DNA from 2 places in the Pseudomonas sp. AC463 genome. Region 1 is predicted to be linked to the other one. Evidence: riboswitches for the same ligand, from Rfam matches in the RefSeq annotation. Region 1 holds a riboswitch; the other holds the start of a gene.

Region 1 (11,872 bases):
GGTCCTGGACGTTGAACGCCAGGCAGCCGACCAGCGCCTCTTGCTCATCGCTTGGGGCAATCAGATACAGCCGATCCTGGTTGTGCGCGTGCAGCATGACAAGCTCCCGAACGTTCGAAGGGCAACAGAGTGGCCTGTTAAGGTGACGTTCAGGTGACGCTGTAAATTACTGGATACATTAGCCGTCAATGGAGAAGGGAACGTTTCCGGCGCTGGAGGCCACTATCGTTCAGGTTTGTATCCGAACGGATACCAAGGCACTGTTTTACTGAGGTTTGTGATGGCGTTGCCCGCACTATTGATCAATGTTGCAGCTTTAGCGGTGGCCTGCCCGGGCGCGGCGCTGCTGTTTGTTACCCGCCTGCGCGAACAGCGCGCGATGGCCGAGCTGAGCGCCCAAAGCGAAGATCGCGCGATCGACCAGCCAATGTTGTTTCTGGATGTGCGCACCGAACGGGCGCACCGCATGGCGTACCGCATCGGGTTCGCCTGCCTGGGGCTGGCGCTGGCCATTTCCTGGCTCAGCACCCACCTCTAAACACACAGCAAAACAAATGTGGGAGGGGCGGTGCGACGATTCGACTTGCCCCCGACTGCAGTGTGTTAGCCAATTATTCATTAGCTGACCCACCGCTATCGGGGGCAAGTCGAATCGTCGCACCGCCCCTCCCACATTTTTAGTTCAGTGTTTTACAGAGGGATTCCGGCTTTTACGCGGTACTGATTACGCACCGGCGTCGCATATTGCACCACCAGAAACGGTCGGTGCTCCGCCGGGCACTCGTTCAAGCGCCGCTCCCACTCCGCCTTCGCCTTGGCCAGTTCATCCGCCGGGAATACGTCTGCGGCCTTGGGCACCTGCAATTGCGGATCGGCGTCGCTCCACTGGGCGTAAGCCAGGTAATGCACCGGGAACAGGCGGTAGCCGCCGAGAATCTGTCGATCCATTTCCACGGCCAGCACTTTGGTGTCTTCGAAACGCTCGGTAATCGGCGGCGCGAAGTTGATGTGCACACGGCCTTTGTAACCGGTGATGCCCAGAGCGATGCTCACGTCATCCTCACCCGGCGCCTTGGTGTAGGTGCCGGTGGTGGCGCGGATATACAGCTCGCGCGCCTTGGCCGAGTCGCACGGGTCGTACTCGTAGCTGATGGACACGGGCGTCAGGTTCAGCGACTGGATCACCTCGGCAAACGGCTCGTCCTTGCGGCTGACGTGGAACATCTTGAGGATCGCCGACTCGGTGCGGTCGTCCCCGTCCTTGGCGCGGCCTTCGGCCTGGGCGATCCAGATCGACTGGCAATCGTTGCGGATCGAATGGTTGATGTAGGCCGACAGCAGGTTGAACGCCGCCATCTTCTCCTTTCGCCCGGTGATCGAGCGGTGCACGATGAAGCTCTTGTTCAGGCGCATCAGGTCGCTGACAAACGGCTTTTGCAGCAGGTTGTCACCGATGGCGATGCGTGGCGTCGGCAGGCCGGCGTGGTACACGGCGTAGTTGACGAAGGCCGGGTCCATCACGATGTCGCGGTGGTTGGCCAGGAACAGGTAGGCAACGCCGGATTTGAGCTGCTCGACGCCGGTGTAGGTGACGCCGTCGGTCGCGCGGTCGATGGTGTGGTCGACGTAGTATTCGACTTTGTCCTGCAGGGTGGCCACGGTGGTGACGCCGGCGAACTCACGGCGCAATTTGCGGGCGATCATCGGCTTGAGCAGCCAGCCCAGGGCGCCGGCAAAGCGCGGGAAGCGGAAGTGGGTCAGGATGTCCAGAAAGGCCTTGTCACTGAACAGTCGGTCCAGCACTGCCGGGACTTCGCTGTCGTTGTAAGGTCGGATGGTATCGAATTCGCCCATCATGCTCTCTTGTTAGAAACGGCTAGGGTAAGTAGAAGAAATATAAGGGTGCGGTGCGGGTAATGGGCCCGACCGGAAATAGCCCTGTAAATAGACCGGCGATTATACGCACAAGTCACCTGGGAGACCGCGATGGAAGAGGAATCGTACGAATGTCCTTATTGTGGGGAGATGGTCACGGCGTTGCTGGACCTGTCCGCGGGCGATCAGGAATATATAGAGGACTGCCCCGTGTGTTGCCGCCCGATCACGTTCGAGCTGCAAGTGCACGATGGCGAATGGATGCTGAACGTGCGCAGCGAAAACGAATGACGCCCAGCGCAAGTGATTGAACAGGTGCGCCCATGCAGCGAATCTACGAACCCGAAAACCTGATGGAAGGCGAGCTGCTGCAACAGATGCTCGCCAGCGAGGGCATAGAGGCGCACCTGGTGGGGCGCCATCTGCTCGGTGGTACCGGTGAATTGCCGATATTCGGCCTGTTGGGCCTGGAGGTGGACAACGACCGGGCCATCGACGCCCGCGAGCTGATTACCGCCTACATCGGCGCGCAGCCTTTGCCCGGCGACGAACCCGACAGCTTTCCCGACGTGCTGGTCTGTTAGGCTGTCGGTCGGTTTACCCCAAGAGTCGTGTTGCCCCATGTGTGGACGTTATGCCCTGTTTCGCTGGAATCCCGCCTTTGCTGCCTTGCCGGGCTTCCCGGCTGACCAGCAGCCCCAGTGGAACATCTCTCCGAATGATTCGGTGCTGATCCAGCGCCTGAGTGACGGCCAGCGCAGCCTGGCCCGTGCGCGCTGGGGCCTGACGCCGCCCTGGCTGACCGACTTGTCTCGCACCCCTGCCCACGCCCGCGCCGAAACCCTGGCCGAGCAACCGATGTTTCGCGAAGCGTTTCGCCAGCGTCGCTGCCTGCTGCCCGCCAACGGCTTCTACGAATGGCGCGGCACCCAGCGCAAGCGCCCCTACTGGCTCACGCCGGGAGAGGGCGCCAGCTTGTTTTTTGCCGCGATCTGGGAAGCCTATCCGGTGCAGGAGCAAGTGTGGCTGAGTACGGCAGTGGTGACCCAGGCCGCGCAGAGCCAGCGCCGACCATTGATTCTGGATGCGGCCGGGCAAGAAGCCTGGCTTGACCCCGAGACCCCATTGCATGTGCTGCAAGGCTTGTTGGCCAGTGAGCCTGCGCCGCTGCGTGAGCGGGTGCTGGCCAATATGATCAATGACCCCAAGCTCAACGGGCCGGAGTGTCTGACTCCAGGCTGAGCCGTGGGCGCACTGTAGGATGTATCTGAAAAACTGCGGTTACACGTCTGTTGTATCTGGCGTCGATACAAATGACCGCCTACGATACGCGCCATGTTTTCAGGGCGTCCTACAGGGAGAGAGAATTGATGAAGAAGTCATTGGCCATAAGTGTATTGGCGGCGGCAGTGCTGCTGGCTGGGTGTCAGTCGGTCAATACCACCAGCGGCGGCGCGGTTGGGGTAGAGCGCAAGCAGTACATGTTCAGCATGCTGTCGAGCCAGGAAGTCGACCAGATGTACGCCCAGTCCTACCAGCAGACCCTCGGCGAAGCCAGTGGCAAAGGCCTGGTGGACAAGACCAGCGCCAACGCCAAGCGCGTGCAGGCGATTGCCAAGCGCCTGATCGCCCAGGCGCCCACCTTCCGCCCGGATGCGGCGCAGTGGAAGTGGGAAGTGAACCTGATCAAGAGCGACGAGATGAACGCCAACTGCGGGCCTGGCGGCAAGATCTTCGTGTACAGCGCCTTGATCGACAACCTCAAGCTCACCGATGACGAACTGGCCGCCGTGATGGGCCATGAAATTGCGCACGCCTTGCGCGAGCATGGCCGTGAAGCCATGTCCAAGGCCTACGGCATCGAGATGGCGAAGCAGGGCGCCGGTGCGCTGTTCGGCCTCGGCCAGGACAGCCTGGCGCTGGCCGACACCGTGGCCAACTACGGCATGACCTTGCCCAACAGCCGCAGCAATGAAAACGAAGCCGACTTGATCGGCCTGGAACTCTCGGCCCGCGCCGGTTACAACCCGAACGCGGCGATCACGCTGTGGAACAAGATGGCCAAGGCCTCGGAAGGTTCGCCGCCGGAGTTCATGAGTACACACCCGGCGTCCGACAGCCGTATCGCCTCCTTGCAGGCGGCGATTCCGAAGGTGATGCCGCTTTACCAACAGGCCAAGAAGTCCTGATTCCAGGTTGAGTGAAGCTCCAAGTGTGGGAGGGGCGGTGCGACGATTCGACTTTCCCCCTCCCACATTTGATTGGGTTTACAAGCTTAGATCCAGCCGCTGCTCTGCATCGCCTTGTACACCGCGACTACGGCCAAGATGAAGAAGGCCGTAGCCGCTAGCCTGCGAATCATCGTCAACGGCAGCTTCTCCGCCGCAAAATTCCCCGCCAATACCACCGGCACGTTGGCAATCAACATGCCCAGCGTGGTGCCGATAATCACCAGCCACAGCTCCGGATACTGCGCCGCCAGCATCACCGTGGCGATCTGCGTCTTGTCACCGATTTCGGCGAGGAAGAACGCAATCAGCGTGGTCAGGAACGGCCCGAATTTGCGCGTGGTGCTGGCTTCGTCATCGTCGAGTTTATCCGGCACCAGGGTCCACAACGCCGTGGCGCAGAAGCTCGCCGCGAGTATCCAGTGCAACACTGCATCCGAAAAGAAACTGCCGAACCAGGCGCCCACGGCACCGGCAGCCGCATGGTTGGCCAGGGTCGCGGCGACGATGCCGGCGATAATTGGCCAGGGCTTGCGAAAGCGTGCAGCAAGAATGAGCGCGAGCAGTTGCGTCTTGTCGCCGATTTCGGCCAAGGCAACGATTGCGGTAGGAACGAGTAGTGAATCCAGCATCAGGTAAGTTTCCAGGGGCGGGTCGACACGGCTATGACACGTACAGCCTTCCCGCCCCGGGTAAGGTGTTCGTGTCATAGGTCTTGTCAAACCCCGGTCCGTCTGTGCGGACTCCTGGGTCGCATACGCCATGGTCTGTTGACCAAGTATGTTGACGTATGCCGGACGAGCGTGGCGCTCGTGGGAGACTACTCCCCTAGGACGGAGCGGATTCTGCCTAGGCAAAATCCATTCGGCAAGCCTTCTTTTTCAAACGCCCGTCAGCCGCGCTTGGCACGGTAGATGCGAAAACCATTGCCCTCGGCCTTGATCGCGCACACGCCCAAGTGCTCTTCGATCAGCGGCTGGTACTTGAGGAAACTGTTGGCGACCAGACGCAGTTCGCCGCCTTTTGCCAGGTGTTTCGCCGCTTTTCGCAGCAGGTTCTCGGTGGCGAAATAATCGGTGTGCACCCCGACATGGAACGGCGGGTTGCTCAAAATCGCGTTCAAACCCATCGGTGCGGCATCGATGCCATCACCGGTCAGCACCTCCGCTTCCAGGCCGTTGGCGGCCAGGGTCAAGCGGCTGCTGGCGGCGGCAAAGGCGTCCACATCCAGCATCGTCACCGTGTTGTGCGGGTAACGACGTTTTACCGCAGCGCCCAGTACGCCAGCGCCGCAGCCGAAGTCGAGCAAGTGGCCGCTGGGCAACTTATCCAGATGCTCCAACAGCAACTCGGTGCCGCGATCCAGGCGACCGTGGCTGAACACACCGGGCAGGCTCACCACCTTGAGCGGCCCTTCGGCCAGCGGTACCTCGAAGACCTGCGCCAGGCTTTCCAGCTCTACCGCTTGCGGGGCGTTGGCCACGGTGATTTGCCACAACTGGCAATGCCGCGCGCTGTCGAGCTTGCGCGGTTTGCCCAGTGGGATCATCTGTTTGGCCGCGCTTTCGATGCCGCCTTTTTTCTCCCCGACCAGAAACAGCTCGGCGCCGGGCAGCCGTGCGGCCACGGCGTTGAGCAGGTAATCGGTGAGGTCCTTGGACTTGGGCAGGAAGATCACCGCCGCATCAAACCCACGCTCGGGCACATTTACGCCGAACAGGCTGCGCTCGGCGAAGCGCGCGTCGAGCGCCGCCTGGTCGCCGGCATGCCAGCACCAGCCGTGGGCGTTGGGCAGGCGGCCGAGCAAGTCGTCGGCAGGCAACCCCACCAGCAGCAGGTTGCCTTGAAAAAGTTCGGCCTGACGAAGCAGTACTTCACTGCGCGGATCCATGGTCTGCTCCTTGAAAAGGGGCGCAGTTTATCAACTCACAACCCGCAGCGGGGCACCGTCGAAAAAGCCTCGAGCGTTTTCGGTCAGTTGCCCGACGATGCGCTGCCGCGCTTCGCGACTGCCCCAGGCGTTGTGCGGCGTGACGATCAGCCGAGGGATATCGCCAGCCAGCAACGGGTTGCCGTTGATTGGCGGTTCCACGCTGAGCACATCGGTGGCCGCGCCTCCCAGATGGCCACTGCGCAGGGCATCGGCCAAGGCCTGTTCGTTGATCAAGCCACCACGTGCGGTGTTGACCACAAACGCGCCCGGCTTGAGCAGCGCCAGTTCGCGGGCGCCGATAAAGTCGCGAGTGTGTTCGTTGAGCGGGCAGTGCAGGGTGAGCGCGTCGACCTGGCTGAGCAGCTCATCCAGCGGCACGCGGTCGGCACGGGCAGGGCGCCCTGGAATCGCGCCGAGCAGCACGCGCATGCCGAAGGCTTCGGCCAGGCGCGCCACGGCGCCGCCCAGTTCGCCATGGCCGAGCAGGCCGAGGGTCTTGCCTTCCAGCTCGACGATGGGGTGGTCCAGCAGGCAGAACTGCTTGGCTTGCTGCCACTTGCCGGCGCTGACATCGTGTTGATAATCCTTGAGGCGCGTGGCCAGGTTGAGCAGCAGCATGATCGTGTGCTGCGCCACTGACGGCGTGCCGTAGCCCTGGCAGTTGCTCACGGTGATGCCATGGGCGCGGGCCGCTTCGAGGTCGACGTTGTTGGTGCCGGTGGCCGACACCAGGATCAGCTTGAGGTCCGGGCAGGCGGCCAGGGTTTCGGTGTTGAGCGCGATTTTGTTGCTGATCACGACGTGGACGCCTTGCAGGCGCTCAACCACGTTCTGCGGCGTGGTGTCGCTGAACAACTGCAGGTCGCTGAAACTGTTGCGCAATTCGCTGAGGTCCAGATCCCCCAGGTCTAGGGAAGGATGATCAAGGAAGACCGCGCGGCGATTGTTCGTCATCAACTGTACCTTTTGTGCAAGGGTTCGAAGGCGTAATCTGCCGAGCCTATCAGATGAAATAATCCGTTACGTAATTGGAGTGAGCATGTACGCCGCCGAGTTTTTGACCGTAGCCCTGATTCACCTGTTGGCGGTGGCCAGCCCCGGCCCGGATTTCGCCGTGGTGGTACGCGAAAGTGTCACCCACGGCCGCCGCGCCGGCACCTGGACTGCACTGGGGGTGGGCTCGGCGATTTTCCTGCACGTGGGTTACTCGCTGCTCGGCATCGGCCTGATCGTGTCGCAGTCCATCGTGCTGTTCAACGCGCTCAAATGGGCGGCCGCCGCGTACCTGCTTTACATCGGCTTCAAGGCCCTGCGCGCGCAGCCGGCCAAGCCTGCCGCCGAAGGCGAGTTGCACCGCGAAGCCGGCGAGCGCACCCCGCGCGGCGCGTTTACCGCAGGGTTCGTGACCAATGGCTTGAACCCCAAGGCCACGCTGTTTTTCCTCTCGTTGTTCACCGTGGTGATCAACCCGCATACGCCGTTGGCGATCCAGGCCGGTTACGGGGTGTACCTGGCCGTGGCGACCGCGTTGTGGTTCTGCCTGGTGGCGATGCTGTTCAGCCAGCAGCGCGTGCGCGCGGGTTTTGCGCGGATGGGGCATTGGTTTGATCGGACGATGGGCGCGGTGTTGATTGCGATTGGGGTTAAGTTGGCGTTTACCAGTATGAAATAAGCGCAATGTGGGAGGGGCTTGCTCCCGATAGCGGTGTTTCAGTTGATGCATGTATTGACTGATACACCGCTATCGGGGGCAAGCCCCCTCCCACATTTGGCTTCCATTGTTTCCGAATACTGGCGCAGAGCCAGCAATCACTGACCTCCACAAATCATTCCTTTGGCTGATTTGGCTGAAACATTTGCGCTCTACAGTGCAGAACGTTGAGCCAAGACCGTGCAGTCATAAAAGGGATTCGTATGTTGCAGACCCGTGTTATCCCACCCGCCGAAGGCGCTTACCAATACCCGCTGTTGATCAAACGCCTGTTGATGTCCGGGGCGCGTTACGAGAAAACCCGGGAAATCATCTACCGCGACAAACTGCGCTACACCTACCCGACGCTGATCGAACGCGTCGCGCGCCTGGCCAATGTGCTCACCGAGGCCGGGGTCAAGGCCGGTGACACGGTTGCCGTGATGGACTGGGACAGCCACCGTTACCTGGAGTGCATGTTCGCCATCCCGATGATCGGCGCGGTGATCCACACCATCAACGTGCGCCTGTCGCCGGAACAGATCCTGTACACCATGAACCACGCCGAGGACCGCTTTGTGCTGGTCAACAGTGAGTTCGTGGGGCTCTATCAGGCGATTGCCGGGCAACTCACCACCGTCGACAAGACCCTGCTGCTCACCGATGGCGAGTCCAAGACCGCCGAGCTGCCCAACCTAGTCGGCGAGTACGAAACCTTGCTGGCGGCTGCCAGCCCGAAATACGATTTCCAGGATTTTGACGAAAACTCCGTCGCCACTACCTTCTACACCACCGGCACCACCGGCAACCCCAAGGGCGTGTACTTCACCCACCGCCAACTGGTGCTGCACACCATCGGCGTGGCGACGATCATGGGCAGCATCGACAGCGTGCGATTGCTCGGCACCAACGACGTGTATATGCCGATCACGCCGATGTTCCACGTGCACGCCTGGGGCCTGCCGTATGTGGCGACCATGCTTGGTTTGAAGCAGGTTTACCCGGGCCGCTACGACCCGGAATACCTGGTGGAGTTGTGGCGCAAGGAGAAGGTCACCTTCTCCCATTGCGTGCCGACCATCCTGCAGATGCTGCTCAACGCCAAGGCCGCCCAGGGTGTGGATTTCGACGGCTGGAAAATCGTCATCGGCGGCAGCGCGCTCAACCGGTCGCTGTATGAAGCGTCCAAGGCGCGTGGGATCCAGCTGACCGCTGCGTACGGCATGTCTGAAACTGGCCCGTTGGTGTCCTGCGCCCACCTCAACGAAGAACTGATGGCGGGTACCGAGGACGAGCGCACCACCTACCGCATCAAGGCCGGTGTGCCGGGGCCGTTGGTGGAAGCCGCGATCGTCGACAGCGAGGGCAACTTTCTGCCGGCCGATGGCGAGTCCCAGGGCGAGTTGGTGCTGCGCGCGCCGTGGCTCAGCGAAGGCTATTTCAACGAGCCGCAGAAGGGCGCCGAGCTGTGGGCCGGCGGCTGGATGCACACCGGCGACGTGGCCACCCTGGACGCGTTTGGCGTGATCGATATCCGCGATCGCATCAAGGATGTGATCAAGACCGGCGGCGAGTGGGTCTCGTCCCTGGCCCTCGAAGACCTGGTCAGCCGTCACCCGGCGGTACGCGAAGTAGCGGTGGTGGGCATCGCCGACCCGCAGTGGGGCGAGCGCCCGTTTGCCCTGCTGGTGGTGCGTGATGGCCATATGATAGGGGCCCGTGAGCTCAAGGAGCATCTCAAGCCGTTTGTTGAATTGGGCCACTTGAGCAAGTGGGCGATCCCCAGCCAGATCGCGGTTGTTACGGAAATTCCCAAGACCAGCGTGGGCAAGCTCGACAAAAAACGTATCCGCATTGACATCATCGAATGGCAGGCCAACAACAGCACGTTCCTGTCCACCCTCTGACGCCCCTCGCCGTGCCCGTTCGGGCACGGCACTGCTCTATCTCGCACCTTTACTTGTGATTTGCCAATTTTCAGCCATCCTTGCCGCGTCGGCCTTCGCTGACATGGCGAAAGGGTTGTGGCAGACGGGTCGGTGATGCAAATCACACTTTAGAGGGATCAAGCACTACCCCCTGCTGGCTATAGTCCCTCTCAGAGTTTTTCACGGATGTTCCGCTTCGGGCCATGGGGGCTCGGCTGCCGAGCGGCATTGGAATCGTTGTATTCCGGCCGTTACACGCATCACACAAAGAACTCACTGCCATAACAATAATGCACATGGAGTAGCGTCGATGACCTCAGTAAACCAGTTCTGGCGCCGGGCAAGACTGCCCCTGGCCGTCAGTCTCGCCTCTACGCTCGCCGGGCCCGCATTCGGCGTCAGTTTCAATATCGGTGAAATCGAAGGGAGTTTTGACTCGTCGCTTTCTGTGGGGGCCAGTTGGTCGACAGCCAAGCCTAACCAGGATCTGATTGGTGCCAACAACGGCGGCAACGGTTTGTCCCAGACCTCCGATGACGGCCACTTGAATTTCAAGCGCGGCGAAACGTTCTCGAAGATCTTTAAAGGTATTCATGACCTGGAACTGAAATACGGCGATACCGGTGTGTTTGTGCGTGGCAAGTACTGGTATGACTTTGAACTCAAGGATGAAAGCCGCGAGTTCAAGGACATCAGCGACAGCAACCGCAAAGAGGGCGCCAAGTCCTCGGGCGGGCAGATTCTCGATGCGTTCATCTATCACAACTACTCGATTGCCGATCAGCCCGGTAGCGTGCGGTTCGGTAAACAAGTAGTGAGCTGGGGTGAGAGTACCTTCATCGGCGGCGGCATCAACTCCATCAACCCGATTGACGTGTCCGCATTCCGTCGGCCGGGTGCGGAAGTCAAGGAGGGCTTGATTCCGGTCAACATGTTCTATGTGTCGCAAACTTTGACCGATAACTTGTCGGCAGAGGCCTTTTATCAGTTGGAGTGGGACCAGACCGTTACGGATAACTGCGGAACGTTCTTTTCGCAGCCGGACGTAATCTCCGATGGTTGCGATAACAACCTGCGGGTGTTGAGCAAGCGCTCGCGCATTAACCCTGCTGCCTACCCAACCCTCAATGCTGCTGGTGTTGATGTGAATGAGGAAGGCGTGCTGGTACGCCGTGGCCCTGACCGCGATGCGCGCGATAGTGGCCAGTTTGGTGTGGCCATGCACTACAACTTTGAGCCGCTGGACACCGAGTTTGGCGCGTACTTCATGAACTATCACAGCCGTGCGCCGATTTTCAGTGCGCAAGGAGCCCCAGCGTCAGCGTACAACCGTCCTTTGGGTCCATTGGCGGCGTTACGCCCGGTGATTGTGGCGGGTAGCTCCAACTACTTCGTCGAATACCCGGAAGATATCCGTCTTTATGGTTTGAGTTTTTCCACTACGCTGCCTACCGGAACCGCATGGAGCGGCGAGTTGAGCTACCGGCCAAATGCGCCGGTTCAATTAAGTACTACCGACATACTCTATGCCGGCGTCACGCCTATTATCGGCTTTGGCAACGCGTCCGTACTCAAAGGCTCGCCGGGTCAAGACCTGCATGGTTACAACCGCAAGGAAGTCACGCAGTTCCAGACCACGTTCACGCACTTCTTTGATCAGGTGATGGGCGCCAGCCGCTTGACGACCGTTGGTGAAATCGGGGTGACGCACGTGGGGGGGCTGGAAAGCAAATCCGAGGCGCGTTATGGGCGCGACCCGGTGTTTGGTCCAGGTACATTGCCCGGTGGTTTCTGTAATACGCTCAATAACTCGACCGCTGTAGGCGCCGGCCTGGGCAACGCCAATGGGTTGAACACCAACTGCAACAACGATGGCTTCACCACTGCCACTTCCTGGGGTTACCGCGCCCGTGCTATCTGGGAATACCCGGACGTCTTTGCCGGCGTAAACCTCAAGCCAAACGTGGCGTGGTCCCATGACGTCAAGGGTTATTCCCCAGGTCCTGGCGCCAACTTTGAAGAAGGCCGTAAAGCCGTCAGCCTTGGCTTGGATGCTGAATATCAAAATACCTATACCGCCAGTCTGAACTACACCAACTTCTTCGGTGGGGATTTCAGTACGGTGAATGACCGCGACTTTGTCGCCCTGAGCTTCGGCGCGAACTTCTAAGCACACTGCATTTCAGGAAGAACCAGAACATGAAAATAACTAAAAGTC
Region 2 (11,872 bases), on a different contig from region 1:
ATCGGTATTACGCAGATTGAACCGCGCCTCCCCAGCGCTCACCCAGCCGGCGCCGGCCAACACCTTGAGCGGTTGCACAACATGGGCAAGCACTTCAACTTCGCCTTCAAGCAGTTCGATCCCCTGCCCCACGCGGCTGACGCGCGTTTGAGTATTGAGTTCCAGGCTGACCCCTTCGCTCAGCAGCACTTGCCGCTGCTCGCCGACTTCGGTGCGATAGTCCGCCGTAAGGCCGGCAAAGCCGCCAGGGGCACCCACGCGTACCATCACCACGGCCGCCGACGCTGCAATCGCGCCGCCGAGGAAAGCCCGCCGGCCAAACGCACGGGGCTGCGCCACCTGCTCGGCAGCCGGCGCCAATTGCTGCCATAACGCCTTGGCCTGCTCGAACGCCTGGGCGTGTTCGGCACTTTGCGCGCGCCAGGCCTGCAAGGCCTTGGCGTCGGCAACGGTGGCACGGCCCGAGGTCAGCAGGAGCAGCCAGTCGCGGGCCTCATCGTGCACGGGGCTGGCGGCGGTTTGCCGGGCGGTGGAGAGGTTAAAAATGTTCAAGCGCGCACATACTCACGGATTTATCAGGGACTCGACATTAAGACGGTTTTCCGGCCCCGGGACCGAACCGCTGGATCACTTTTCTTTCCAGGCGCTTGGCGCAGTGGCCCAGGGCGGCCTTGATTTCCTTCTCGACCATGCGCGTGGAAATCCCGAAACGCTGGGAGATTTCCAGGTGCGGCGCCTCTTCCAGGCGCGCGGCAATCAGGATTTTTCGGCGGCGTGCCGGCAGCTCGTAGAGGGCCTTGACCAGGGACTGGATTTCTTTCTGGCCGCCCACCACCCGCGAGGGGTCCTGGGCTTCGTCGGCGCTTTGCAGCAACTCTTCCACTTCGCTGCCGGTGAGCAAACGCGCATCGGCCTGGCGACGGTCGGCGGCGATGTTCAGGGCCATGCGGTAGAGGTAGGCGTTGGGTTGCGCCAGGTTTGGCGGCACGTCCATGCGATCGACCCGCAGGTAGGTTTCGTGCAGGACGTCGTTGGCCAGGTCCTCCGAACCCAGGCGCTTGCGCAAACGCACCTTGAAGTCGTCGTAGGAGGCCAGGAACAGGCTGACCATCGTACTGTGCCCGGTATTTTTCATCCGCCCCAGGCTCCTTTTGCTGCTGTGCATTCCATGCGTATTCCTGTGGTGTCGGGCATCAGAAGTAAAGTCACCGGCTGGCGCAGTGAGCTTGGCGCCGGGCGATCCACCCGCGCCGTGCCCAGGCTGCGTACCAGTGCTTCATCGCGTTGTTCATCGCCGGTGGAGCTGACCAGCCGGCTGTGTTCGATCACACCCAATGGGTTGACCCAGACCTGCACCAGCGCGCGAAAACTGCCGGGGCGGGTCAGGGGCGAGCGGCACAGGCTGGCTTCGATTGCCTGCTGCAAGGCCGTGGCGTAGCTGTTGTTGATGCGCGCCGCGTGCCGTGCCGCCGCGCCCCGAGTAGCGGGTGGCGGGCTGACCTCGGGGGTCTGCAAGGTAAACGCATCGCTGCGTGCATAACGCGCCATCAGGCCACTCCCGGTCAGCAACATCGCCAGTGCCTCTTGCGCCGTAAAGCGCCCGCGCACACCGATGGAGCGCCGGCCTCGGGTCAACTCGCGGTCGACCAGCACCGCCATGCCGGTGGCGCGGCTATAGGCTTGCAGGGCGTGTTCCAGGTCCTGCGCCGGCAGGTTCAACACCAGCGGCGCTGACTCCGCCCGTACCGCCCCGGCAGCGCTGAGCAGCAACAGCAAGACCAGGGCGCATACGGCGCGCCGCCAGGCCCCCTGTTCACCCCCTGCTCTGCATCGCTGCACGGCCGACGCGCCCTAGAAAACCGTCATCCTGAGGCCAGTTTATGAACCTGATGTTACGGTGATAGCAAAAAAAACATCACGGTGACGGGAGGCCCGCTGCACTAGACTTCAAAGCCTAACGGCCCCTCTCCCCCGGGCCAGCCAGGAGGCTCCGATGAAGCTGCTACCGACCCTCGCCAGCCTGTTGCTGTGCGCCGCCCTGCCCTTCGCCGCCCATGCCGACAACTGCACGGAAGTCTCGGTGGATGGCTACAAGGCGCCCGACTATGGTTGCCTGAGCCAGCAGATGGGCAATGACTCGAATGCAACCAAGGCCGCGCAAAAAAACCGCGAGGCGCAGAACCTCGGCGTGGAAAAACGCCAGCCGAACAAAGTGGGCCTGGCCACGCCGGCGGCCACCAGCGTGCGCATGGGCAATACCTTCGGCACGTCGGTGAAGCCGCAGCGGCCATGAGCGGTTTGACAAAATTTTCATCTGCGCCCACCTATGATCGCCCTCCTCGTTGGGGAGTAACCGGCTTCTGACCCGTGCAGAAGCGTTCGTATCAACATATTCGGCAACCTGCCGTGGTACGAACACCGTTTGGTTGGTGAGACCAGCGACACCTCCATGCCTGAAGTCGGGCGTGTGGTGGTGTCGTTGTGTCCCATAGCCCGACTGGAAGCCTGACCGTGAACCCTATTTCCCTGATTCTCCTGGCCTTGGCCATGTCTACCGACGCCTTTGCGGCGGCCATCGGCAAAGGCTCCAGCCTGCATAAACCACGCCTGACCCAAGCCCTGCGCGCGGGCCTGATTTTTGGCGTGATCGAAGCCATCACGCCGATGATCGGCTGGGCCATCGGCCATGCCGCCACCCGCTGGGTGGAAAACTGGGACCACTGGATCGCCTTTACCCTACTGGTCGCCCTGGGTATGCACATGATCTGGAACGGGCTCAAGGCTGACGATGAGGAAGCCGAAAAGCCGACCCAGCATTCCTTCATGATCCTCGCCGTTACCGCTTTTGCCACCAGCATCGACGCGCTGGCGGTGGGCGTGGGCCTGGCGTTTGTCGACGTGAATATCCTGGTGGCCTCGGCGGCCATTGGCCTGGCGACCATGACCATGGTGACCCTTGGCATGATGCTCGGCCGGGTGCTGGGCACGGTGGTGGGCAAGCGTGCCGAGATGGTGGGGGGTGTGGTGTTGATGCTGGTGGGTGCGACGATTCTTTATGAGCATCTCTCGGCCTAAAGAACAACCGAGAGCAAATGTGGGAGGGGGCAAGCCCCCTCCCACAGGGTCCCTCAGTGTTTTGGGGAATGTGGACTCAGGCTGCGTGGCTTTCCTTTTTCAGACTGTCCATATCGATCACAAACCGGTACTTCACATCACCCTTGAGCATCCGCTCATACGCTTCATTGATGCCCTGGATATCGATCATCTCCACATCCGAGACAATCCCGTGCTTGGCGCAGAAGTCGAGCATGTCCTGGGTTTCCTGAATGCCGCCGATCAACGAGCCGGCCAGGCTGCGGCGCTTGAAGATCAAGCCGAACACCGCCGGCGACGGATGCGGGCTGTCGGGCGCGCCGACCAGGGTCATGGTGCCGTCGCGCTTGAGCAGGTTGAGGAAGGCGTCGAGGTTGTGCGGCGCAGCGACGGTGTTGAGGATGAAGTCCAGGCTGTTGGCGACCTTGGCCATTTCATCCGCGTTCTTGGACACCACCACCTGGTCGGCGCCCAGGCGCAGGCCGTCTTCACGCTTGTTCGGTGAGGTGGTGAACAGCGTCACATGTGCGCCCATGGCATGGGCGATCTTCACCGCCATATGCCCCAGGCCACCCAGCCCGACCACACCGACCTTTTTGCCAGGGCCAACCTTCCAGTGGTGCAGCGGCGAGTAGGTGGTGATGCCCGCGCACAGCAACGGCGCCACGGCGGCCAGGTTGGAATCGTCGTGGGAGATGCGCAGCACGAATTTTTCCTTGACCACGATGCTGTCCGAGTAGCCGCCAAAGGTGTTTTCACCGCCGAACACCGGGCCGTTGTAGGTACCGGTAAAGCCGTTCTCGCAGTATTGCTCCTCGCCCTCGGCGCAGGATGGGCAGTGTTGGCAGCTGTCGACCATACAACCCACGCCAGCCAGGTCACCGACCTTGAATTTCTTCACGTTGCCGCCCACTGCCGTCACACGGCCGACGATTTCGTGGCCGGGCACCGAGGGGTACAGGGTGTTGTGCCACTCGTTGCGTGCGGTGTGCAGGTCGGAGTGGCAGACGCCGCAATAGAGGATATCGATCTGTACGTCGTCAGCCCCTGGCGCGCGGCGCTCGAAGGTATAGGGCTTGAGGGAATCCTTGGCGTTCTGGGCGGCGTAGCTGTAAGTCTTGGCCATTTCGTTCACCTGTGTGATCTGACGGTAGAAGTCAATGGACCAGCATAGACGCTGAACCGTTCAACCGAGCACACCCGTACAAGCCCTTCGTCCGGTTTGGCGCAATAGTGAGCTGGAGTCTTTTTGCCCCCTCACCCAGGAGTTTTCCATGAGCACATTTGTTGCAAAAGACGGTACCCAGATCTACTTCAAGGATTGGGGCAGCGGCAAGCCCGTGCTGTTCAGCCACGGCTGGCCGCTGGATGCCGACATGTGGGAATACCAGATGGAATACCTGAGCAGCCGCGGCTACCGCACCATCGCGTTCGACCGCCGTGGTTTTGGCCGTTCGGACCAACCCTGGACCGGCAATGACTACAACACCTTCGCCGACGACATCGCGCAGTTGATCGAGCATCTGGACCTCAAGGACGTGACCCTGGTGGGCTTCTCCATGGGTGGCGGCGACGTGGCCCGCTACATTGCCCGCCACGGCAGCGCGCGGGTTGCCGGCCTGGTGTTGCTGGGCGCGGTCACGCCGGTCATGGGTCAGAAACCCGATTATCCGCAGGGTGTGCCTGCCGAAGTGTTTGAAGGCATCAAGGCGGGCCTGTTGAAAGACCGTGCGCAATTTATCGCCGACTTCAACACGCCATTCTTCGGCATCAATAAACGCCAGGTGGTTTCCGCAGGCGTGCTGACGCAGACCCTGCAAATTGCCCTGCAAGCCTCGCTCAAATCCACCATCGACTGCGTAACTGCATTCGACGAAACCGACTTCCGCCCGGACATGGCCAAGATCGACGTACCAACCCTGGTGATCCACGGCGATGGCGACCAGATCGTACCGTTCGAAACCACCGGTAAAGTCGCGGCCGAGATGATCAAGGGCGCTGAACTCAAGGTCTACAAGGATGCGCCCCACGGCTTTGCCGTGACCCATGCGCAGGCCTTGAACGAAGACCTGCTGGCGTTCCTCAGCCGCTGAAGCAGCTGAAGCACCCCTCTCCTTGTTTGGCCGGGCTTGCCCGGCCTTTTTTTTGCTCAGGAGAAACGTTGGCCAAGGCTCAAGCGCCCCGGCCCGGCAATCAACACGCTGGTGAAGATGATCAGCAGCAACCAGCCGAACTGCCCTTCAAACAACGTCCACTCCGGGTGCACCACCACCATCGCGATCAACAGCACCGCCAGGATCGGCAGGCATGCCAGACGCACCAACACCCCGGTGATGATCAGCAGCGGGCACAACACCTCGGCAAAAATCGCCAGCAGCAAGGTGACATGCGCACCGAGGTGGAACGGGTCTTCGATCAGCTTCAACTGCTCGCTGTAGTTGAGCAATTTGGGCAAGCCGTGCACCCATAGCAAAAACAGCGCCCCGCTGACCCGCAGAAACAGCAGCCCCAGGTTCTGGTTTCTTGATTCGTTCATAAATTGCCTGCGTCCTTAGAAAATCACCAACCGCGAGTCTGTTCCCTTGGACGTACGCACGCTTGCAACCGTGTGCTGACCTCACTCCCCCGTGCCGGCAAACCCGGCGACAATTTCATCGATCACCACCCGCACCCGCGCGGTGTGGCGCAGGTCGGCGTGGGTCACCAGCCACACGTCGTAGGGCAGTGGCCGCGTGCGCTGCGGCCACAGGCGCACCAGGCCGTCGCGTTCGCCGGTGTAGATGGGGATTTCGCCAATGCCGATGCCGGCAGCGATGGAGCGGCGCACCAGCAGGCTCGAACTCAATGCAGCTACAATCCGCCCGCGCCCCAAGGGTTCGGACACCAGGGTCATGTCCTTCTGGGTTTGCAGGTAAGGCTGGTAGACCACCAGGTCGTGGCCTTCAAACAGGCTGCCGGGCTCGGGGATGCCATGGCGGTCGACGTAGGCCCGTGAGGCAAACAAACCCACTGGCCAGCGCGCGATGCGCCGGGCGATCAGGTCGGGGTTGTCGGGCCGGGTGTTGCGCACGGCGATGTCGGTTTCACGCTTGGCCAGGCTGAGGAACTGCGTGGATGCATCAAGCTGCACGCGCACGTCGGGGTGCTGTTCATGCAGACGGGCAATCGCCGGGATCATGAAATCGATGGCCAGGGAGTCGGTGGTGCTGACGCGCACGATGCCGGTGAGGCGCTCGTCCAGGCCCTGGATCTGGCGCTCCAGGTCGAGGGCCGAGCGTTCCATTTTCTCCACCGAACGCAGCGCGGCTTCGCCCACGGCGGTCAGCGCGTAGCCCTCGGAGGTGCGCAGAAACAAGGTCGCACCGAGGGATTTTTCCAGCGCATTGACGCGTCGGCCAACGGTGGCCTGGTCCACCCCCAGCACCCGTGCCGCACCGCGCAGGGTGGACTCGCGGCACACCGCCAGGAACACCCGTGCATCGTCCCAATTCATGTTGATTCCTTATGCTGCGTATATGCATCAGAGCGCCGTGTAATCGCTGCATTATTGCATCAACAATCGCGGATATGCTGGGCGCCAGAGAAAAATACCCAGGACAGCCATCATGCAAAACACTCAAACACGCAGCGCGGTCTGGCTGCCCATCTTCGCCGGCCTTTGCGCCAGCCTGGTCAGCATCGGCCTGGCGCGCTTTGCCTACACGCCGTTGATCCCGAGTTTGATCCAGGCGCAGTGGTTTTCCGCCAGCGACGTGGTGTACCTCGGCGCCGCCAACCTGGTGGGTTACCTGATCGGCGCGCTGATCGGCCGGCCCCTCGCCCAACGCAGCTCCAACAAGACTGCGCTGCGCTTCATGATGGTGGCGGTGACGCTGGCGTTTTTTGCCTGTGGTTTCCCGTTGTCGGTGGTGTGGTTCTTCGCCTGGCGCCTGCTGTCGGGCATCGCCGGTGGCGCGATCATGGTGCTGGTGGCCGCCACCGTGCTGCCCCATGTGCCGGCGGAACGCCGTGGCCTGGCCAGCGGCGCGATCTTCCTCGGCATCGGCCTGGGCATTGCCGCCTCGGGCACCCTGGTGCCGCCGTTGTTGAGCCTTGGCCTGCAACAGACCTGGTTCGGCCTCGGCCTGCTGGCCGTGGTGCTCACCGCCGCCAGTTGGTTTGCCTGGCCTACCGGCAGCGTGCATGAGGCTGCGGCGCCAGCGGGCAGCGCGTCGCCGACTCCGGCCGGTGTGTACCTGTTGTTTGCCCAGTACGCGTTTATGGCGGCGGGCCTGGTGCCGGCCATGGTGTTCCTGGTGGATTACGTGGCCCGTGGCCTGGGAGACGGCGCGCATGTCGGCGCGATGATCTGGGTGATGTATGGCCTGGGGGCGATTGTGGGGCCGGTGACTTATGGTTTCCTGGCCGACAAGCTCGGCGCACGCTGGAGCATTCGCCTGGTGTTGGTGGTGCAAGCGATGGCCGTTGGTTTGCTGCCGTTTGCCGGTTCGTTTACCGCGCTCGCCGTGCTGGCGGTGATCCTCGGTTCGTTCCCGCCGGGCATCGTGCCGCTGGCCCTGGCGCGGGTGCATGAATTGCTGCCCAACCATCATCAGCAACAAGTGGCGTGGAGCCGCGCCACCGTGTCCTTCGCCACCTTCCAGGCGCTGTCGGGCTTTGCCTACTCGGCCCTGTTCAACAGCAGCGGCGGCCAGCATGCTGTGCTGTTCATGATTGCGGCTGGCGCTATTGTGGTCGCACTGGCGCTGGAACTCGGCATGCTCTTGCTGAACCGCCGCCCACTCGCTAGGGTCCCAACCCATACGCTCATCGTTGCAGGTAATCTCAAATGACGCTTCCTAAAGAAATGACCCTGATCGAAATCACCACCCCCGGCGGCCCCGAAGTGCTGCAACCACGCCGCGCCGACGTGCCGGTGGCGGGCCCCGGCGAGATCCTGATTCGCGTGCACGCCGCCGGGGTCAACCGCCCCGACGCCTTGCAGCGCGCCGGCAAGTACCCGATGAAACCCGGCATGAGCCCCTACCCGGGCCTGGAGGTGGCGGGCGAAGTGGCGGCGCTGGGCGATGGTGTCTCGGCGTTCAAACTCGGCGACCGGGTTTGCGCGCTGACCAATGGCGGCGGCTATGCGCAATTTTGCAGCGTACCGGCCGGCCAGGCCTTGCCGATTCCCGAAGGCATGGACTGGATTCAGGCGGCCGCCGTGCCGGAAACCTTTTTCACCGTATGGGCCAACCTGTTCGGCCTCGGTGACGCCCACACCGGCCAGCGCGTGCTGATCCACGGCGGCACCAGCGGCATCGGCACTACCGCGCTGATGCTGTGCCGCGAGTTCGGCATCCAGGCTTTCGCCACCGCCGGCAGCGCCGACAAATGCGCAGCCATTGCCGGGCTGGGCGCCGAGCCGATCAATTATCGCGAGCAGGACTTCGCCGAAGTCATCGCCCAGCAGACCGACGGCCACGGCGTGGATGTGATTCTCGACATCATGGGGGGCTCGTACCTCAACAACAACCTCAAGGCCCTGGCCATGGACGGGCACCTGGTGATGCTGGGGTTCCTTGGCGGCGCCAAGGCCAATGACGTCGACCTGTTGACCATCCTCGGCAAACGCGCGGTGATCACCGGCTCGCTGCTGCGCGCCCGTACCCAGGAAGAAAAAGCCGCGATTGCCGAGCAACTGCGCGAGTACATCTGGCCGGTGCTGGCCGCCGGGCGTTGCCTGCCGATGATCGACAAGGTGTACGAATACACCGACGCGGCCCAGGCCCATGCGCGAATGGAAGGCGGGGATCACATCGGCAAGATTGTGTTGCGAGTGGAGTAATCTGCAGGCACCACAAATCAAATGTGGGAGGGGGCTTGACCCCGATAGCAGTGGGTCAGTCCATGATGCTGTGACTGATACACCGCCATCGGGAGCAAGCCCCCTCCCACATGGGTTACCTGTGCGCTGGATAGTCGGTGTAGCCCGCCTCTCCTCCGCCATACATCCCCTCTACCCGCAGCGGGTTCAACGGCCAGCCGTTGAAGATGCGCTGTGGCAGGTCCGGGTTGGCAATGAATGGCCGCCCGAATGCGATCAAGTCTGCCAACCCGGCGTCTACCAACCGGGCACCACGCTCGGCGGTGTAGCGACCGGCGTAGATAATGCGCCCGCTGAACGTGTCACGCACCGCGCGGCGGAAGGTTTCGGGCAGGTCGGGCGCGTTGTCCCAATCGGCTTCGGCGATGGAGACGTAGGCGATGCCCGCCGCTTCCAACACTTTGATCGCCTCGATGTAGGTGTGATGCGGGTCTTCTTCCACCAGGCCGATGTACACGCGGTCCTGGTCGGTGCCAGTGAACAACGGCGAAAAGCGCACGCCAAGTCGCTCCGGGCCGACCACGGCACTCACCGCTTCGACGATTTCGCGCAGAAAGCGCAGGCGGTTGTCCAGTGAGCCGCCGTATTCGTCGTCGCGCTGGTTGGAATGGGCCGAGATGAACTGGTTGACCAGGTAACCGTTGGCCGAGTGAATCTCCACCCCATCAAACCCTGCATCCAGGGCATTGCGGGCCGCCTGGGCGTACTGCCCGACCAATTGCTTGACCTCGGCGGTGCTCAAGGCGCGCGGCACCGGCGGCTGCATCAGTTCGCCCACGCCCGGCCCGGTCTGAATAAACGCCTTGGCCTGCAAGGCCGGTAGCGCCGAGGGTGCGACCGGTACTGCGCCGTCCGGCTGCAAGGCGTTATGGGACACACGCCCCACGTGCCACAGCTGGGCAAAGATCACCCCGCCGTCGGCATGCACCGCATCAGTGACTTTGCGCCAGCCATCGATCTGCGCCGGGGTGTAGATGCCTGGCGTCCAGGCATAGCCCTGGCCGCGTGGCTCGATCTGCGTGCCTTCGCTGACCATGAAACCGGCACTCGCGCGCTGGCGGTAATACTCGGCCATCAAGTCGGTGGCGATATCACCGGGTTGCGCGCTGCGTTGACGGGTCAACGGCGGCAGCACAATACGGTTGTTCAAGGTGTGGTGACCCAGTGTTACCGAGGTACTTAATACACTGTCAGTCATAGTAGAAACTCCAAATTCAGGACGAGCAAAAACGCTGGCGACTCTTGCGAGTCGCCAACCAATAACGGGTTTAATTAACTTAAGCGGTGAGTTTCAGCAGGGCCTTGGCCACATCGCTGGAGCTGCCAGGGTTTTGCCCGGTGACCAACAAGCCATCGACAATAACGAAGGATTGCCAATCAGCGCCCTTCTCATACTTGCCACCCAACTTGATGAATTCATCTTCAATCAGGAACGGCACCACATCGGTCAACTCCACGGCGGCTTCTTCCGAGTTGGAGAACCCGGTCACGCGGCGGCCTTTAATCAACGGGTCACCGTTGACGGCTTTAACGTGGCGCAAGGCGCCCGGCGCATGGCACACAAAGCCGATCGGCTTGCCGGCGCGCTCGAAGGCTTCGATCAGCGCGATGGAGGTCGGCGACTCCGCCAGGTCCCACAGCGGGCCGTGGCCGCCTGGGTAGAACACGGTGTCGAAGGCATCGGCGTTGAGCGTGTCCAGCTTCACGGTGCTGGCCAGGGCCTGCTGCGCAGCCGGGTCGGCGGCGAAACGGTGGGTTTGCTCGGTCTGGAAGTCCGGCAGGTCACTGACCGGGTCCAGCGGCGGCTGGCCGCCGGCCGGGGATGCCAGCACCACTTCGGCGCCGGCGTCCTTGAACGCGTAATAGGGAGCCGCAAATTCTTCGAGCCAGAAGCCGGTCTTGCGGCCGGTGTCGCCAAGCTGGTCGTGAGAGGTGAGTACCATTAATACTTTCATGTTCCAGTGCCTCGATCAGTGATTGTCAGTGTGTTCAGGGCTGCCCAACAGGTGTCGGGTCAGTGCCAGCGCCTCGTCAAAAGGCGCCGGTGTTCGGGTGATCTTGCTCATGACGCTGGCGCCCAGCCACAGGGCGTACAGCTGCTGCGCCAGGGCTCGCGGCGGGTGTTGCAACATCAACGAGCCGTCTTCGATGCCGCGCTGCATGGCCACGGCAAGCAAGGCGATGGTGCGTGAAGTGCCGCGCTGCAGCGCCAGGCGCATCGGCTCTGAAAGGTCTGACACCTCCGCGCCGAGTTTGACGGCAAGGCATTTGCCCGCGTCGGTGCAGTCGGTCTGGTTGTCGATCCAGCATTGCCAATAGCGCATCAACTTGGCGCACTGGGTTAGCCCAGGCTGGTTGAACAGCTGCTCCATGCCGTGCACGTAGTGGTCGAAGTAGCTGTCGAGCAACACCACGCCAAACGCATCTTTGGAGGTGAAGTAGTGATAGAACGAACCTTTGGGCACATCGGCGGCCTGCAGGATTTCGTTCAGGCCCACCGCAGAAAACCCCTTACGGCCGACAATTATCTGCGCCGTGTCCAGGATGGTCTGCCGCGCGCTTTTGGTTTCACTGTTCATGCTTCACTCCGTCCGATTAGACCAGTCGTCTAGTTCGTTGGGTGAATGTTAGGAGCCGGGGCAACTCCCCACAATGTCATATCCGCAAGGATTCCGGACATGGCGCAAAGTCGGTTGCCGTTTTCCTGGCAGCCGCCGACAATCCCCCCTCCTACGCCCCTGGAGACATGCGATGCACAGCGTTGCGCTGATGGTTTACCCGAACTTCCAATCCCTGAGCCTCAGCCTGGGCTCGGTGTTCGAGTGCGCGAACCTGCTGCGGGGCGAGCCGGCCTACGAGTTTCACCTGGTGTCGGAAAGCGGCGGCGCGGTGATGACCTCCCAGGGCTTCTCG

What was found. Region 1 has a riboswitch for manganese ahead of AC0IYH_RS15245 (TMEM165/GDT1 family protein). Riboswitches for the same ligand answer to the same signal wherever they lie in the genome.
Region 2: another riboswitch for manganese. It lies ahead of mntP (manganese efflux pump MntP); the one in region 1 lies ahead of AC0IYH_RS15245 (TMEM165/GDT1 family protein).

What each region holds. Positions count from the first base shown of each region.
Region 1 covers NZ_CEEDDZ010000010.1:234,451-246,322, forward strand. Annotated here, with positions in the region: gene AC0IYH_RS15210 (hypothetical protein) at 1-97, opposite strand, end outside; gene AC0IYH_RS15215 (hypothetical protein) at 281-538, shown strand; gene AC0IYH_RS15220 (1-acyl-sn-glycerol-3-phosphate acyltransferase) at 691-1,854, opposite strand; gene AC0IYH_RS15225 (CPXCG motif-containing cysteine-rich protein) at 1,987-2,166, shown strand; gene AC0IYH_RS15230 (putative signal transducing protein) at 2,199-2,459, shown strand; gene AC0IYH_RS15235 (SOS response-associated peptidase) at 2,497-3,117, shown strand; gene AC0IYH_RS15240 (M48 family metallopeptidase) at 3,246-4,064, shown strand; gene AC0IYH_RS15245 (TMEM165/GDT1 family protein) at 4,151-4,735, opposite strand; yybP-ykoY riboswitch at 4,824-4,945, opposite strand; gene AC0IYH_RS15250 (methyltransferase) at 4,996-5,994, opposite strand; gene AC0IYH_RS15255 (2-hydroxyacid dehydrogenase) at 6,025-6,990, opposite strand; gene AC0IYH_RS15260 (LysE family translocator) at 7,076-7,708, shown strand; gene AC0IYH_RS15265 (fatty acid--CoA ligase) at 7,951-9,633, shown strand; gene AC0IYH_RS15270 (DUF1302 domain-containing protein) at 9,965-11,824, shown strand; gene AC0IYH_RS15275 (DUF1329 domain-containing protein) at 11,854-11,872, shown strand, end outside.
Region 2 covers NZ_CEEDDZ010000013.1:140,478-152,349, forward strand. Annotated here, with positions in the region: gene AC0IYH_RS17825 (FecR family protein) at 1-552, opposite strand, end outside; gene AC0IYH_RS17830 (RNA polymerase sigma factor) at 590-1,135, opposite strand; gene AC0IYH_RS17835 (secretin and TonB N-terminal domain-containing protein) at 1,132-1,770, opposite strand; gene AC0IYH_RS17840 (hypothetical protein) at 1,994-2,293, shown strand; yybP-ykoY riboswitch at 2,333-2,501, shown strand; gene mntP (manganese efflux pump MntP) at 2,512-3,075, shown strand; gene AC0IYH_RS17850 (NAD(P)-dependent alcohol dehydrogenase) at 3,152-4,219, opposite strand; gene AC0IYH_RS17855 (alpha/beta fold hydrolase) at 4,368-5,186, shown strand; gene AC0IYH_RS17860 (DoxX family protein) at 5,243-5,629, opposite strand; gene AC0IYH_RS17865 (LysR family transcriptional regulator) at 5,711-6,586, opposite strand; gene AC0IYH_RS17870 (YbfB/YjiJ family MFS transporter) at 6,699-7,925, shown strand; gene AC0IYH_RS17875 (NAD(P)H-quinone oxidoreductase) at 7,922-8,920, shown strand; gene AC0IYH_RS17880 (alkene reductase) at 9,036-10,157, opposite strand; gene AC0IYH_RS17885 (type 1 glutamine amidotransferase domain-containing protein) at 10,237-10,914, opposite strand; gene AC0IYH_RS17890 (TetR/AcrR family transcriptional regulator) at 10,930-11,538, opposite strand; gene AC0IYH_RS17895 (GlxA family transcriptional regulator) at 11,711-11,872, shown strand, end outside.